2 regions of the Mesorhizobium sp. M0800 genome follow, and region 2 is predicted to be linked to the other one. Evidence: riboswitches for the same ligand, from Rfam matches in the RefSeq annotation. Region 2 holds a riboswitch; the other holds the start of a gene.
What was found. A riboswitch is a leader RNA that binds a small molecule or an ion and turns the genes downstream of it on or off. The one in region 2 is predicted to bind S-adenosylmethionine.
Positions count from the first base shown of each region.

Region 1 (7,450 bases), on a different contig from region 2:
GCATCTGCGCGATCACCGACGCCTTGGTCGAGCCGACATCGGTGAGGATGGCGCCCTTCTTCAGCGCCGGCGCGATCTCTGCGGCGACCGTGCCTGAAGAGCCGACCGGCACCGAAACGATAACCAGATCAGCATCGCGAACCGCCTCTTTCGCATCGTTCGTATAGGTGTCGCCAAGGCCGAGTTGGCTCGCGCGTGCCAGCGTCGCGTCGCTGCGCGTCGAAATCGCGACTTGGCCGGCGAGTCCCTCGCGGCGGATGACGCGGGCCAGCGACGAGCCGATCAGGCCGATGCCGACCAGCGCGATCTTTTCGAACATCGGTGAGGTCATGGTGTTCTAGCTTTTCAGGAATGTCGCGAGTGCTGCGACAACGCCGCGATTGGCCTCTTCGGTGCCGATGCTCATGCGCAGCGCGTTCGGAAAGCCGTAGCCGGAAACGCGCCGCAATATGTAGCCGCGCGCACCGAGGTAGTCGTCGGCGGCCGCCGCCGAATGCTTTTTGCCCTCGGGAAAGTGGATGAGGATGAAATTGCCGACGCTCGGCGTCACCCGCAGCCCGAGCCCGCTCAGTTGCTCGCTCAGCCAGGCTAGCCAGGTCTCGTTGTGCACGACGCTGCGTTCGATATGGGCGCGGTCGTGGATCGCCGCGATGCCGGCCTCGATCGCCGTCGCATTGACGTTGAAAGGCCCGCGCACGCGGTTGATGGCGTCGATGACGTGCATTGGCGCATACATCCAGCCGATCCGCGCCCCGCCCAGGCCCAATTTGGAGAAAGTGCGGGTCATGACCACGTTTTCCGCGCTGCCCACCAACTCGACGCCGGCTTCATAATCGTTTCGCCGGACATATTCGGCGTAAGCTGCATCCAGCACCAGAAGCACGTTTCGCGGCAGGCCGGCATGCAGGCGGCGCACCTCCTGGAACGGCACGTAGGTGCCGGTTGGATTGTTTGGATTGGCAAGGAAGATGATCCGGGTAGCCGGCGTCACCGCGGCGAGGATCGCATCGATGTCGGCGCGTTCATCGGTCTCCTTGACCGTTACCGGGACGGCACCGGCCGACTGTATGTAGATCTTGTAGACCATGAAGCCGTGTTCGGTGATGATGGCTTCGTCGCCGGGTGCGAGATAGGTCTGCGCCAGCAGGCCCAGAATCTCGTCGGAGCCGTTGGAGCAGACGATGTTCGCCGGGTTGAGCCCGTGCACCTCGGCGATCGCTTCCCTCAGGCGCCTGGCGCTGCCGTCGGGATAGACCGCGAGCTTGTCGGCGACCGCGCGCGCGGCCTCTATCGCCTTTGGCGAAGGACCGAGCGGGTTCTCGTTCGCCGACAATTTATGGACCTTGGCGACACCTTCAGGCGCCGCGCTCTTGCCGGGCACATAGGCTTCGATGTCCATGATGCCGGCGCGGGGCCTTGGACGTGTCTGATCCGGTGTCTGGCTCATTTCATGAAATCCGTCGAGAGTGCCTCCATCCGGAGGCCGCAGCGGAAATACAAGCCGTGGCCCGGAATGTCGAGGGGCGGCAATTCGGGATCAAGAACTTGCCGTTGACGAAGCCATGCGTCGGTCCTAGAAGAGCAGCAACAGTTCCGTGGTGATTTGGCCGGTCGGCTTGCAGCCACGTTAAACAACTTGCTAAAGGGCCGTTTGCATCTTGTAACCGGCTTTGCGAAGGCATGGCCGGTTTTTTGTTGCCCTGACTGGCTGTTGCTCGGACCGGTGGACAACTGAAGGCCGGGCAAGGAGATGTAATGGTCGCTTTGCGCGCGCGAAAAACCAACAACGAGGCCGACCAGCCGTCGAGCCCGGTGTTGCGTTTCGGCGCCGACAAGCCGCTCAAGCTCGACGCCGGCACGCTGCTGTCGCCGTTCCAGATCGCCTACCAAACCTATGGCACGCTCAACGACGCCCGCTCCAACGCCATCCTCGTCTGCCATGCGCTGACCGGCGACCAGCACGTCGCCAACACCAATCCCGTGACCGGCAAGCCGGGCTGGTGGGAAGTGCTGATCGGCCCCGGCAAGATCATCGATACCGACCGTTTCTTCGTCATCTCGTCAAACGTCATCGGCGGCTGTCTCGGCTCCACCGGCCCCGCCTCGACAAACCCCGCCACCGCCAAGCCCTACGGGCTCGACCTGCCGATCATCACCATCCGCGACATGGTGCGGGCGCAGTTGATGCTGATCGAGCATTTCGGCATCGAACAGCTGTTCAGCGTGCTGGGCGGCTCGATGGGCGGCATGCAGGTGCTGCAATGGGCTTCCAGCTATCCCGAGCGCGTCTTCTCGGCGCTGCCGATCGCCACCGGCGCCCGCCATTCCTCGCAGAACATCGCCTTCCACGAGGTCGGCAGGCAGGCAGTGATGGCCGACCCGGACTGGCACGGTGGCAAATATTTCGAGCATGGCAAGCGGCCGGAAAAAGGGCTGGCGGTGGCGCGCATGGCCGCCCACATCACCTATCTGTCGGAAGCAGCGCTGCACCGCAAGTTCGGCCGCAACCTGCAGGACCGCGAAGCGCTGACCTTCGGTTTCGATGCCGACTTCCAGATCGAGAGCTATCTGCGCCATCAGGGCATGACCTTCGTCGATCGCTTCGATGCCAACTCCTATCTCTACATGACCCGGGCGATGGACTATTTCGATCTCGCCGCCGACCATGGCGGCCGGCTGGCCGATGCCTTCGCCGGCACCAAGACGCGCTTCTGCCTGGTTTCGTTCACCAGCGACTGGCTGTTCCCGACCGAAGAGAGCCGCTCGGTCGTCCACGCGCTGAACGCGGCCGGCGCCTCGGTATCGTTCGTCGAAATCGAGACCGACCGCGGCCACGACGCCTTTCTGCTCGACGAGCCCGAACTGTTCGCCGCCATCAAAGGCTTCATCGCCTCGGCCGCCCGGGCAAGAGGGCTCGGCGCATGACCCCAAAAAGTTGCAGGCTTTTCGGATCAGGACCATGCGCCAGGCATCAGCGCATGACCCCGAAAAGTTGCAGACTTTTCGGATCAGGATCATGCGCCAGGCAAGAGCCGAACGCATGAGCGTCAACCGCGCCCAGCGCGTCGACCTCGAAGTCGTCGCCGATCTCATCCCGCCGCAGTCGCGGGTGCTGGATGTCGGTTCCGGCGATGGCCTGCTGCTCGAATTGCTGCAGGCGACCAAGAAGGTCGATGGCCGCGGGCTGGAACTGTCGCAGCGCGGCGTCAACGAATGCGTGGCGCGTGGCCTGTCGGTCATCCAGGGCGATGCCGACAAGGATCTCCAATTCTATCCCGACAAGGGCTTCGACTTCGTCGTCTTGTCGCAGACCTTGCAGGCGACACGCAATCCGAAGCTGGTGCTCGACGAACTGCTCCGGATCGGCAACCGCGCCATCGTCTCATTCCCGAATTTCGGCCACTGGCGGGTGCGCTTTTCGTTGCTCTTCAACGGCCGCATGCCGGTGACCAGGGACCTGCCCTATTCCTGGTATGACACCCCCAACATCCATTTCTGCACCATTCGCGATTTCGTCAATCTGTGCGACGAGCTTGGCGCGACGGTGGAAAAGGCGACCGCGCTCGACGCCAATGGCCAGCGGATCGGCTTCTCGATGCCGTGGTGGTTCTGGAATTTTTTCGGCCAGCAGGCGGTGTTTCTGCTGAAACGATAAGAGCCAATCGTCGCAGATCGTCCCCTTATTCGAGAACGTCGGTGGCCTTGTGCGGATGCGCAACGCCATCGACCAGGACCACGTCGGACTGAGAATTCTCGGTGCGCAGCGGCAAGATCTCCTGATAGGGCCGCGAGCGGTACCATGCGCGCGCCTGCTGCATGTCTGGAAATTCGATCATGACGAGGTGGCCCGGCCAGGTGTTTTCAACGACTTCCACCTCGCCTCCGTGCACCACGAAGCGGCCGCCAAACGGTTCCAGCGTTTCATCGATCTTGTGCAGGTACTCGACGATCTGCGGCCCCGGCGTGACCTGGCGCATATGGGCGACGGCGTAGGCGGTCATGGCGTATCTCCTTGTGGTCGAAGGCCGGACAACCGGCTTGATGGGAGCAGTTTGCCGAGACGTAATGCGCTGGTCGATTACCCCAGAGGTAATGACACTGAATACAAAAACCGACGCGCGGCTGCCGTCACCTGAAAGATATTTCCGCCTGGCACCGATGATTTCCACCCACCTGCGCTGTCCTTATCGATGAGCGCGCCTGGATGGTCCGGCGGCCGGGAACGAGAGGTGATCCATGGGATCGTTGCAAAATCAGAATGTCGTCGTCGTCGGAGGCAGCCGTGGTGTCGGCCGCTCGATCGCGGAGGCCGCTCTCAAGGAGAAAGCGACGGTGCTGTCCGTCGCCCGCGGAAAACAGGCCCTGGCGCAATTTGCCTGGGAGGTCTCGGGCGTGAAGACGCTCGCGGTCGATGCTACGGTGGACTCCGCCCCGGATAAGGTCTTCGCCGCGCTTGAGCCGGACGTACTGGTGATCTGCGCAGGTGCGCTGGCCCCTTCTGCGCCAGTGCATGAACAGAACTGGAAGGCGTTCTCGGCAAATTGGGACACGGACGTCAAGGCGTCGTTCCTGTTTTGCCGGGCCGCTCTGCGGCGTCCGCTCAAACCGGGGACCCGGATCGTTCTGATCTCCAGCGGCGCGGCCTTGACCGGCGGACCACCGAACGCCGGCGGCTATGCCGGCGCAAAACGCATGCAGATGTTCCTGGCCGGTCATAGCCAGAAGGAGGCCGACCGGCTTGGCCTCGGCCTGCGTTTCATGGCGCTCGCGCCGATGCGCATCATGCCGGAAACCGGCGTGGGCAAGGCCGGCGTCGACAGCATAGCGGCCTATATGGGCATCCAGCCGGCGGACTTCATCGCCGCCATGACCGACATGCAAACGCCGGCCGATGTCGGACGGGCGGTGGTCGCACTCGCCACCGGCCAGCCGCAAGGCAGTTCCTTCATGGTGAGCGGTAGCGGGCTTGCCCCGGCCGCCTGAGGGGCGCGTAATGCAACGCTCGCTCGTAACCGCACAAGCCACATGACAGACGCTCAACCACCTCTGCAGCCAGCACGCCAGCCGATCCTCGATCGGCTGGCCTTCGAGAAGGTCACGGCCGCGCATCGCCGCGAGCTCAAGCTGCATTGTTATCGCATGATGGGTTCGCTGCACGAGGCCGACGACCTCGTCCAGGACACGTTGCTTCGCGCGTGGCGCGCAAGATCGGAGTTCGACGGGCGAGGTTCGGTTCGCGGTTGGCTCTACATGATCGCGACCAACGCTTGCCTCAACGCCATCAAGGCGAGGTCGAGGGCGCGTCGCATTCTCCGGGAACCCGGACGGCCGCCCTCGCACGGGGCGGCCATAGGCGGGCCGGTAGCCGACATCGCCTGGCTGGAGCCCTACCCCGACGCCGAGCTTCCAGACGTTGCCGGCAGCGAGCCAGGTCCGGAAGCCCGCTACGAGAGCCGCGAGGCCGTCCAGCTCGCCTTCGTGGCGGCGATCCAGGATCTCCCGCCCAGGCAGCGCGCCGCGCTGCTGCTTGCCGACGTCCTCGGATGGTCGGCTGTCGAGACGGCGCGTTTGCTGGGCGGATCGACGGCTTCGATCAACAGCGCGTTGCAGCGGGCCCGCGTAACGCTGGCGGCGCGCTATCCTCAGGGACGGCCGGCCAGCCGATCACGGCCCAGCCGCGAAGAAGGCCTGCTGCTCGAACGCTACATGCAGGCCTGGCAGGCCGCCAATCTCGACGGCTTGATCGAGCTGCTGCGTGAGGACGCCATCTATACCATGCCGCCTTGGCGTGAATGGTATCAAGGCCGCGAAGCGATCCGCGGTTTCTTCGAGACCGTCTGGCCGAGGTTTGGCGGCTTCCGCACGCTGGCCACCCGCGCCAATGCCCAGCCGGCGGTCGGGGTTTATTCCCGCAGCCACGATGGCCCTGAATGGCGGGCCCATTCCCTGCATGTGTTCGACGCAGCCGAGGGCGGGATTGCTTCCTTGACGATCTTCATAGGGCCGCTCGGGCCATCTCTGTTTCCGGCCTTCGGCCTGCCACCAGCCTAGCTTACCCCTGGGCCAGCCTTATCGGTCAAGTTCCGGGAAATATGGGTCCGAGAAAAACCTTCGGTCGCGCTCGCCTTGCAGGCAGTCGATCGGTGCGTCGATGCGGATCGTCCTCGGATCCACCTTGGGATACTCGATGCCGCTGACCTCGAGGATCAGTTTGCGGCGAGTGGCGGTGGCGAATTCGGAAGCAGCATAGATCGGCAGCACGAACGAGCCCGGCCCGCCGGTAACGCATTCGGCATAATACCGGTCGAGATGGCTGAAGGTGGGTGACGGGCTGATCAGGATCGGCAGCCCGTTGATGACGATGCCCTTCGCCAGCGCTGCATCGCGTGCCGTTGTGACCGGCAAGCCGGTGTTGTTTGGGCCGTCCCCCGAGACGTCGATGACGCGGCGTTTGCCGGTGAAGGCCGTGCCGTTGAAAAGCTCGGCGCCGAAAGCCACAGCACCGGAAATCGAGGTGCCGCGAAAGCTCCTGAACGGGCGGGCCGCGATCTTGTCGGCGAAAGCGTTGGCGCTCTCCTTGCTGTCGACGACCTGCCAGGCAATGACCGCATCGTCGCGGATGGTGCCGGCCCATTCGAAGTAGGCGATGGCGATGCGGCCGAAGGTGCCGGCACGCACGGCGTTGATGAAGTCGGGGTGGCGCAGCGCCGCGACATAGCCGGCGCGCTGCAGGGCAAACTCCCTTTCATCCATTGACTGCGAGATGTCGACGGCCAGCACCAGCTCGACATCGACGGCAATTGCATTGGCCGGTGCGGCCGCAGGTGCCGCCGGGGTGCAGGCAAGGCAGGCGAGCAGGGCGAGAGCGTCAAGCATGGCCGATCGGAACGTTCCCATCTGAAACGATCGCGACAGTTTTTCGCCGCGATCGCGGCGAAATAAAGCTTGCCTTCTATTTCTTTCGGCCAGCCGAAACGATAACCGGGGGCGGTTCGATGGCACCTGCCCTGATACGGGCCGGCTTGAGTGGCGGCTGGCCGGCATCCTTGACGATGGTCAACGCCCGCCGGAAGAAGCGGGCATTGTGCTGGCCGCGGCCGATATTGAGGATCGCGGCGTCGGGAAGGCGCTTCTCCAGCATCGACAGCACTTGCCTCAGCGTTGGGCCGTCGAACGCGTCCAGCGCCTCGTCGATGATCACCCATTTCGGCCGTCGCAAGGCCAGCCTGGCAAAGGCCAGCAGACGCTGCTCGTCGTCGCTGAGCTCACGCTCCCAGCGCGCCGAGCGATCGAGCGAGGACGACAGGCGTTGCAGCCCGACATCGGCCAGCACCTCCGAGATCTCGGCATCGCTCGCCTCCGCCGCGCCGTCTGAATGGTTGAGCACCTCGCGCAGCTTGCCGAGCGGGAAATAGGGGGTACGCGGAACAAAGATCGGCGCTTCTCCGGC
Region 1 covers NZ_JAMYOZ010000016.1:79,003-86,452, reverse strand. Annotated here, with positions in the region: gene NKI18_RS19420 (prephenate/arogenate dehydrogenase family protein) at 1-331, opposite strand, end outside; gene hisC (histidinol-phosphate transaminase) at 338-1,447, opposite strand; SAM riboswitch at 1,586-1,663, shown strand; gene metX (homoserine O-acetyltransferase MetX) at 1,756-2,925, shown strand; gene metW (methionine biosynthesis protein MetW) at 3,041-3,655, shown strand; gene NKI18_RS19400 (DUF1330 domain-containing protein) at 3,681-4,001, opposite strand; gene NKI18_RS19395 (SDR family NAD(P)-dependent oxidoreductase) at 4,237-4,983, shown strand; gene NKI18_RS19390 (RNA polymerase subunit sigma-70) at 5,026-6,051, shown strand; gene NKI18_RS19385 (DUF1194 domain-containing protein) at 6,070-6,876, opposite strand; gene NKI18_RS19380 (ABC transporter ATP-binding protein/permease) at 6,953-7,450, opposite strand, start outside.
Region 1: linked by a shared signal. The riboswitch ahead of metX (homoserine O-acetyltransferase MetX) and the one ahead of NKI18_RS00475 (O-succinylhomoserine sulfhydrylase) in region 2 are both predicted to bind S-adenosylmethionine.

Region 2 (7,450 bases):
CCGGCTCCATGCCCAGAAGGCGGTCTTGGCCTGGTGCCTGGGCGCTTGATACGAGCCGCGGTGATCCGGGCCGGCCTGATCTGCGCCGCCTTGATCTGGGCCGCCTTGATCCGGGAGTTGGTGGTGCCTATCTCAGGCGCATCACGCAAATCGAGCGCGTCTCGTCGCATGCGCCCCGGAGGGCGGTATCGCCGCGCCCCGGAGCTTTGTCATGTTGGAAACTCATCAATTGGCTGAACATAAACCCAAGCTCGGCGAATTCGGCTACGCCGGCGACGACCATGTCGTGCCGTTCGAGGTCGGCCCGCTCGACGTGCGCGGTCGCACCGTCCAGCTCGGGCCGATGCTCGATGCTATTCTCAGCCGCCACGACTATCCCGAGCCGGTCGCCCGGCTCCTGGCTGAAGCCTGTGTGTTGACGGTATTGCTCGGAACTTCGCTGAAGTTCGAGGGCAAGTTCATTCTGCAGACCCGCACCGACGGGCCGGTCGACATGCTGGTCGCGGATTTCTCCACGCCGCACGCGCTGCGCGCTTATGCCCGCTTCGATGCCGACCGGCTGCAGGCTTTGACTTCTGCCGGCGAGACGTCACCGCAGACGCTGCTCGGCCGCGGCGTCCTGGCGCTGACCATCGACCAGGGCGCTCACACACAACGCTACCAGGGCATCGTCCAGCTCGACGGCGTCACACTGGAAGATGCCGCACGCACTTATTTCCGCCAGTCGGAGCAGATTCCGACCGACCTCCGGCTTTCGGTTGCCAAGCTTCTGACGCCCGGCGTCGGCGGTGCCCGCGAGCAATGGCGGGCCGGTGGCCTGCTGGCACAATTCCTGCCGCAGTCGGCGGAGCGCATGCGCGTACCCGACCTTCCCGGTGGCGACGGCGATCCGCGTGAGGAAATCCACGACCCGACCGACAATTCCTGGCAGGAGCTGCTGGCGCTGGTTGGTACTATTGAACCGACCGAGCTGATCGATCCGACGATCGGCGCCGAACGGCTGCTTTACCGGCTTTTCCACGAGCATGGCGTCCGCGTGTTCGGCGGGGTGCCGGTCGCCGACCAGTGCTCATGCTCGAGGGAGAAGATCCACGGCATCCTCGAAGGCTTTTCCGCCGAGGAGATCAGGGACAGTACCGAGGATGGCAGCATTCACGTCGCCTGCGAATTCTGCTCGAAGCAATATGACTTCGACCCGGCGGAGTTTGCAGCGGCCGGATGACGGCCGTCAATTGACGGTGCGCCGCATTCCCGGCAAGTCGAGCGAGAAGGCGGGGATGGCGACGTCGAACGTCTCGCCCCGTTTGTTGCGCATGGTGTAGTGCCCGACCATGATGCCGGACGGCGTCGAGAGCGGGCATCCAGACGTATACTGATAGCTGTCGCCGGGGTTGAGTCCGGGTTGTTCGCCGACGACCCCGGGGCCGCGCACTTCCTCGACCTTGCCGGTGCCGTCGGTAATGTGCCAGTAGCGCGACAGAAGCTGCACGAACTCATCCGACTGATTATCGATGGTCACCTGATATCCCCAGACATAGCGGTTTTGCGGCGGGTCGGAGTGATCCTCCAGATAGAACGGCCTGACCTGCACTTCGATGTTGCGGGTGACGGCGCTGTACATAAACTGCTCCAAAGCAATGTAGATGGAACTTTCGACGCTCAGCGCAGTTTGATCAACGATGCGCGTCATCTCCTTGCCCGACTCGAGCGCAGGTGCCGAAAAACAATGTCATTTAAGTGACACATGACAATGATGGTGTGCAGGCTTGTGCCGGGCGACTCAGCGTTCTGTCGAATTGTTGAAAACGGCCGTCATGCGGCCGGCACTTCTGGAGTGACCAGATCTCGATGGAACCGACATTCGCAGCCGCCCTCCTTTCCATAGCCCTCCTTCTTTCAAATCTCGCCAGCATCCTGTTAGCTTCGCTGAAGCTGAAGCGACCAGCCAGGATCGCACCGCCCGCGGCCAACCCGCCGCCAGTATCGATCGTCATCCCGGCGCGCGGCGTCGAGCCGTTTGCCGAAGTGACGCTGGAGCGCGCCTTCTCACTCGACTGGCCGCGCTACGAACTCATCTTCTGCGTTGCCCATGCCGACGACCCGGTGGTCAAGCCGATCACCGCCGCAATGGCGCGCTTTCCAGCTATTCGCGCCCGTCTTCTAGTCGGTGACGACCGCATCAGCGGCAATCCAAAACTCAACAATTGCGTGAAGGGTTGGGAAGCGGCGCATTATAGCTGGGTCATCCTTGCCGATTCCAACGTGCTTATGCCGAGCGACTACGTCCAGCACCTGATGGCGGCGTGGCGGCACGACACCGGCCTCGTCTGCTCGACGCCGATCGGCTCGCGGCCGGACGGCTTCTGGGGGGAGGTCGAATGCGCCTTTCTCAACACGCTGCAGGCACGCTGGCAGTACGCCGGAGAGGCGCTCGGCCTCGGCTTCGCCCAGGGCAAGAGCATGTTGTGGAACAAGCCGATGCTCGATGCCAATGGCGGCATCCGCGCGCTTGCCGCCGAGATCGCCGAAGACGCCGCCGCGACCAAGCTGGTCAACGGGCTCGGACTGCGGGTCAATCTTGTCGCCTCTCCCTTCGAACAGCCGCTCGGCCGGCGCACGCTTGGCGAGATCTGGTCGCGGCAGACGCGCTGGGCGCGGCTGCGCCGCGTCACCTTTGCACTGTTCTTTGCCCCCGAAATCCTGATCGGCGCGGCACCGCCGCTAGTGCTTGCACTGATCGCCGCGGCTGACGCCGGCGTCAGCCTGCCGGCAACCGCCATCGCCGTGCTGGTCGCGGCCTACCTGCCGGAATGCGCCTTGGCCTCGGCCAAGGGATGGCACCTGTCGCCGCGCACCATCCTGGCGATGATGGCGCGAGACCTGATGCTTCCCGCCATTTGGGCGCGCGGATGGCTGAGCGGCGCCGTCGACTGGCGCGGCAATGTGATGACTATCCAGACCAAGGCCGTCGCGGAGCTGGAAGAGACCCCGTCCGGCGCCTGATCGGCACGTCCCCGCTCGCCTCTATTCGGCCAGCCCCTATCCGGCAACTCTCAGTGCCTGCTCGATGTCTTCGAGCAGGTCGTCGGCGTCCTCAAGGCCAACTGACAGCCTGAGCGTTCCCGGTCCGATGCCGAGTTCGGCGCGGGCCTCATCGGTCAAGTTCTTGTGCGTCGTCGTCGCCGGATGGGTGATCAGGCTCTTGGCGTCGCCGAGATTGTTGGAAATCAGCACGACGTCGAGTGCGTTCTGGAAGGCAAAGGCCGCCTGCTTGCCGCCCTTCACATCGAGGCAAATCAGCGTCGAGCCGCCCGACATCTGCTTCTGGACCACGGCCGCTTGCGGGTGGTCGGCGCGGCCGGGATAGATGACGCGGGCGATTTGCGGTCGCTCGGCCAGGAAATCCGCGATGCGGCCGGCACTTTCCGTCTGCTGGCGTACGCGTAGCGGCAGCGTCTCCAGGCCTTTCAGCAGGGTCCAGGCATTGAAGGGCGAGAGGCTTGGGCCGGTGTGGCGGAAATAGTCATGCAGGTTCTCGTCGATCCATTTCTTGTCCGACAGAACGATGCCGCCAAGACAGCGCCCCTGGCCGTCAATATGCTTCGTGGCCGAATAGACGACGATGTGGGCGCCGAGATGCAGGGGTTTCTGCTGCAAGGGCGTAGCGAAGACATTGTCGACGATCAGCCTGGCGCCGATCGAATTGGCAAGTGCCGCGACGGCGGCAATGTCGACTACCTCCAGCGTTGGATTGGTAGGGCTTTCCAGGAAAAACAGTTTGGTGTTGGGCTTGACCGCCTTTTCCCAATTGGCGATGTCGGTGCCGTCGACCAGCGTTGCCTCAATGCCGTATTTCGGCGCCAGCGTCTCGACCACCCAGCGGCAGGAGCCGAACAGCGCGCGCGCCGCGACGATATGGTCGCCCGCCTTGGCGCTGCACAGCAGTGCTGCCGTCACCGCCGCCATGCCGGATGCCGTGGCGCGCGCGTCCTCGGCTCCTTCCAGCGCGCACATGCGTTTCTCAAACATGTCGACCGTCGGATTGGCATAGCGCGAATAGATGAAGCCCGGCTCCTCGCCCTTGAAGCGGGCCTCCGCCGCTTGCGCCGTCTCGTAGACATAGCCTTGGGTGAGATACATCGCCTCGGAGGTCTCGCCGAAGCCGGAACGCAGCGTCCCGGCATGCACGAGTGCGGTCTGAGGCTTCCAGTCGCGCTTCTTGGTCATCATTCCATCCAAACACCAAAATTGGTCCAAACAACAAAAAACCGGTCGCGAAAGTCGCAACCGGTCCATATGGCCTTGCGGCCCGACGGTCCTTTAGCGACTTGTTTAACGTGGCTGCAAGCCGACCGGCCAAATCACCACGGGATAACGAGCTTTAGACCCGCGCCACGCTTGCGTCAATTGCCGGCATGATTAAGAGGGTTGTACCAAGCAGGTGCCAAAGGCGTCCACGGTCGGACCTGCGACAGAACAAGACCTCGCCCGGCGTTCGAACGGAGCCAGACCCTTGCGGCAGACAGGCATTCTTCCCGATCAGGATATTTCCGCGCTGTTCCAGACGGGCGCGCTGAAATCGCCGCGCACGCTCGATGCCGATCAGATCCAGCCGGCCAGCCTTGATCTCAGGCTGGGCGACAAGGCCTGGCGGGTGCGCGCTTCCTTCTTGCCCGGCCCGGACCACAGGGTTGCCGACAAGCTCGGCCGGCTGAAGCTGCACGAGATCAACCTCGCCGAAGGTGCCGTGCTGGAAACCGGCTGCGTCTACATCGTGCCGCTGCTCGAAAGCCTGGCGCTGCCCGCCCATATTTCCGCCTCCGCCAACCCGAAAAGCTCGACCGGACGGCTCGATATCTTCACTCGGGTAATGACCGACCGTGGCCACGAGTTCGACAAGATCGTCACCGGCTATGAAGGCCCGCTCTATCTGGAGGTCAGCCCGCGCACTTTCCCGATTGTCGTGCGCACCGGCTCGCGGCTGTCGCAGATCAGGTTCCGCACCGGCAATGCGCTCTTGTCGGAAAGCGAGCTGCACGAGTTGCACCGCGCCGAGATGCTGGTCGCCACCGAACCACCCAACATCTCAGGCGGCGGCATCGCGCTGTCGATCGACCTCGACGGCGACAAGGATGGGCTTGTCGGCTATCGCGGCAAGCACCACACCGGCCTGGTCGACGTCGACAAGCGCGCCGCGCAGGATGTCGTCGATTTCTGGGAGCCGCTCTACAAGAGCGGTGCCGGCGAGCTGGTGCTCGATCCGGACGAATTCTATATTCTGGTGTCGCGCGAGGCGGTGCATGTGCCGCCGCTCTACGCGGCCGAAATGACGCCCTTCGATCCGCTGGTCGGCGAGTTCCGCGTCCATTATGCCGGTTTCTTCGACCCGGGTTTCGGCCATTCGGCGTCGGGCGGCACCGGCAGCCGGGCGGTGCTCGAGGTGCGTAGCCACGAAGTGCCGTTCATCCTCGATCACGGCCAGATCGTTGGACGGTTGGTCTACGAGCACATGCTGAAACGGCCGCAGGCGCTCTACGGCACAGATCTAGGCTCGAACTATCAGGCGCAGGGCCTGAAACTGTCCAAGCATTTCCGCGCCGCCCGCTGATCTTGTTCGCAGGCCGTCAGCCGCGAAACAGATATTCTTTCGCGGCGCCAAGGCAGCCATGAAACTGACCGACAAAGAGCAGTTCTCGCACTGCCAATCGCTTCTTCCCCCAAAAACCTCTGGTTTGCTTCTCGTCGTCAAGTGAGGCGCTTGAGCTGGACTGCAAGGGGAACAACTGCTTGTCGATACATCCCAGCACATGGGCTCTGGCGGAGTCGAGACCGCAGGCTCTGCCATTGTCGTTCAGTCTGTCGGCGCGGAGTGCGGACGTCATGCGATCCGCGTTGCGCATCAGAAAGCTCACTTGCGATTTCGAATAGCCGGTGGCCAGAAGCCGGTTAGTCATCGACATCCGGGCCTCGCGATAGGATTTTGCGCTGCATTGTCCGGCGCTGTAAGCCGCTGGGGAGAAATAGGCGAGGAACAGGACTAAACTTACGAACACAGTGCCAATCCGCAGGCCGTTCATTTCTCGCCCCTGAATTATGTCACCAGTTTACAACGCCTTCACCGCCACCTTCACCGGCTGCTCGATTTCGAGCGGGTTGCGCAGAGGCAGGCCGAAATCCTGCGCCTCGATTTCGAATACGTCGCCGGCCTCGGTCCTGATGCCGTCGGCGAAGGACAGCGTCGCCGTGCCGAACATGTGCACATGCACGTCGCCCGGCTGGCGGAAGGCCGAGTATTTGAAGTGGTGATGCTCGAGATTGCCAATGGTGTGCGACATGTTCGCCTCGCCCGACAGGAACGGCTTTTCCCAAAGCAGCTTGCCGTCGCGCAGGATGCGTGAAGCGCCGCGGATGTCGGACGGCAGGTCGCCGATCAGGATCTCCGGCCCGAACGAGGCGTTGCGCAGCTTGGAATGGGCGAGGAAGAGGTAGTTCACACGCTCGGTGACGTGGTCGGAAAACTCGTTCGACAGGGTGAAGCCGACACGGAACGGGGCGCCGTCGTCACCGATCACATAGATGCCGGCAATTTCCGGCTCCTCGCCGGCATCCTGAGCGAAGGCGGGCGACATAAGCGCCGCCCCGGGCGCTACTGCCATGGTGCCGTTGCCCTTGTAGAACCATTCCGGCTGCACGCCGGTCTGGCCTTTCGCCGGCTTGCCGCCCTCAAGCCCCATGCGGAACATCTTCATGGAATCGGTCAGCTGTTCCTCGCCGTCCGTGCTGAGCTTCCTGTGCATGGAATCGCGGGTCGCGGCGGAGCCGAGATGCGTCAGCCCGGTGCCGGTGAGATGGAGATGCGCCGGATCGGGATGGTTGATCGGCGACAGCAGCCGGCCCTTCTTGTAGGCTGCGTCGAGATCGACGGTTTCGCCGAAGCCCTTGCGCTCGATCAGGGCGACAAGCCCGCTGCCGGTACGCGCGGCTTCCATCGCCAGCGAATAGACGCTGCGGGCGCCGTTGATGACGCGGGTCTTGCCGCCGTTGCGGGCAACGACGCGGATCGTCTCGGCGTCGTCGAGGATTTGTGAGATCAGCATGGTAACCCTCTCTGAATTGTGGGCTGGCCTGCCCTTTCTCGGCAAACCCTACCCTGCGCGGCCCGGACCCTGTCCGCGCCTCGGTTGAAATTCTTCGTCCGGATTGCGCTCGCGGATCAGGTCCCTCGGGGGACTTCTTTGCGCCGCCCGGCAGCGCCGCGATGTGACCCGTATGCCTCCTGGTTGCCTCTCAAGCCTTGTTCTTGTTGTAGACGTCGAAGACGACGGCGCCGAGCAGCACCAGGCCTTTGACCACCTGCTGCCAATCGACATTGACGCCCATGATCGACATGCCGTTGTTCATGACGCCCATGATGAAGCCGCCGACCACCGCGCCGATCACCTGGCCGACG
Region 2 covers NZ_JAMYOZ010000001.1:86,643-94,092, reverse strand. Annotated here, with positions in the region: gene argF (ornithine carbamoyltransferase) at 1-49, shown strand, start outside; gene NKI18_RS00490 (Hsp33 family molecular chaperone) at 212-1,222, shown strand; gene apaG (Co2+/Mg2+ efflux facilitator ApaG/CorD) at 1,229-1,621, opposite strand; gene NKI18_RS00480 (glycosyltransferase) at 1,849-3,003, shown strand; gene NKI18_RS00475 (O-succinylhomoserine sulfhydrylase) at 3,040-4,230, opposite strand; SAM riboswitch at 4,301-4,378, opposite strand; gene NKI18_RS00470 (2'-deoxycytidine 5'-triphosphate deaminase) at 4,514-5,608, shown strand; gene NKI18_RS00465 (hypothetical protein) at 5,625-6,077, opposite strand; gene araD1 (AraD1 family protein) at 6,105-7,097, opposite strand; gene mmsB (multiple monosaccharide ABC transporter permease) at 7,288-7,450, opposite strand, start outside.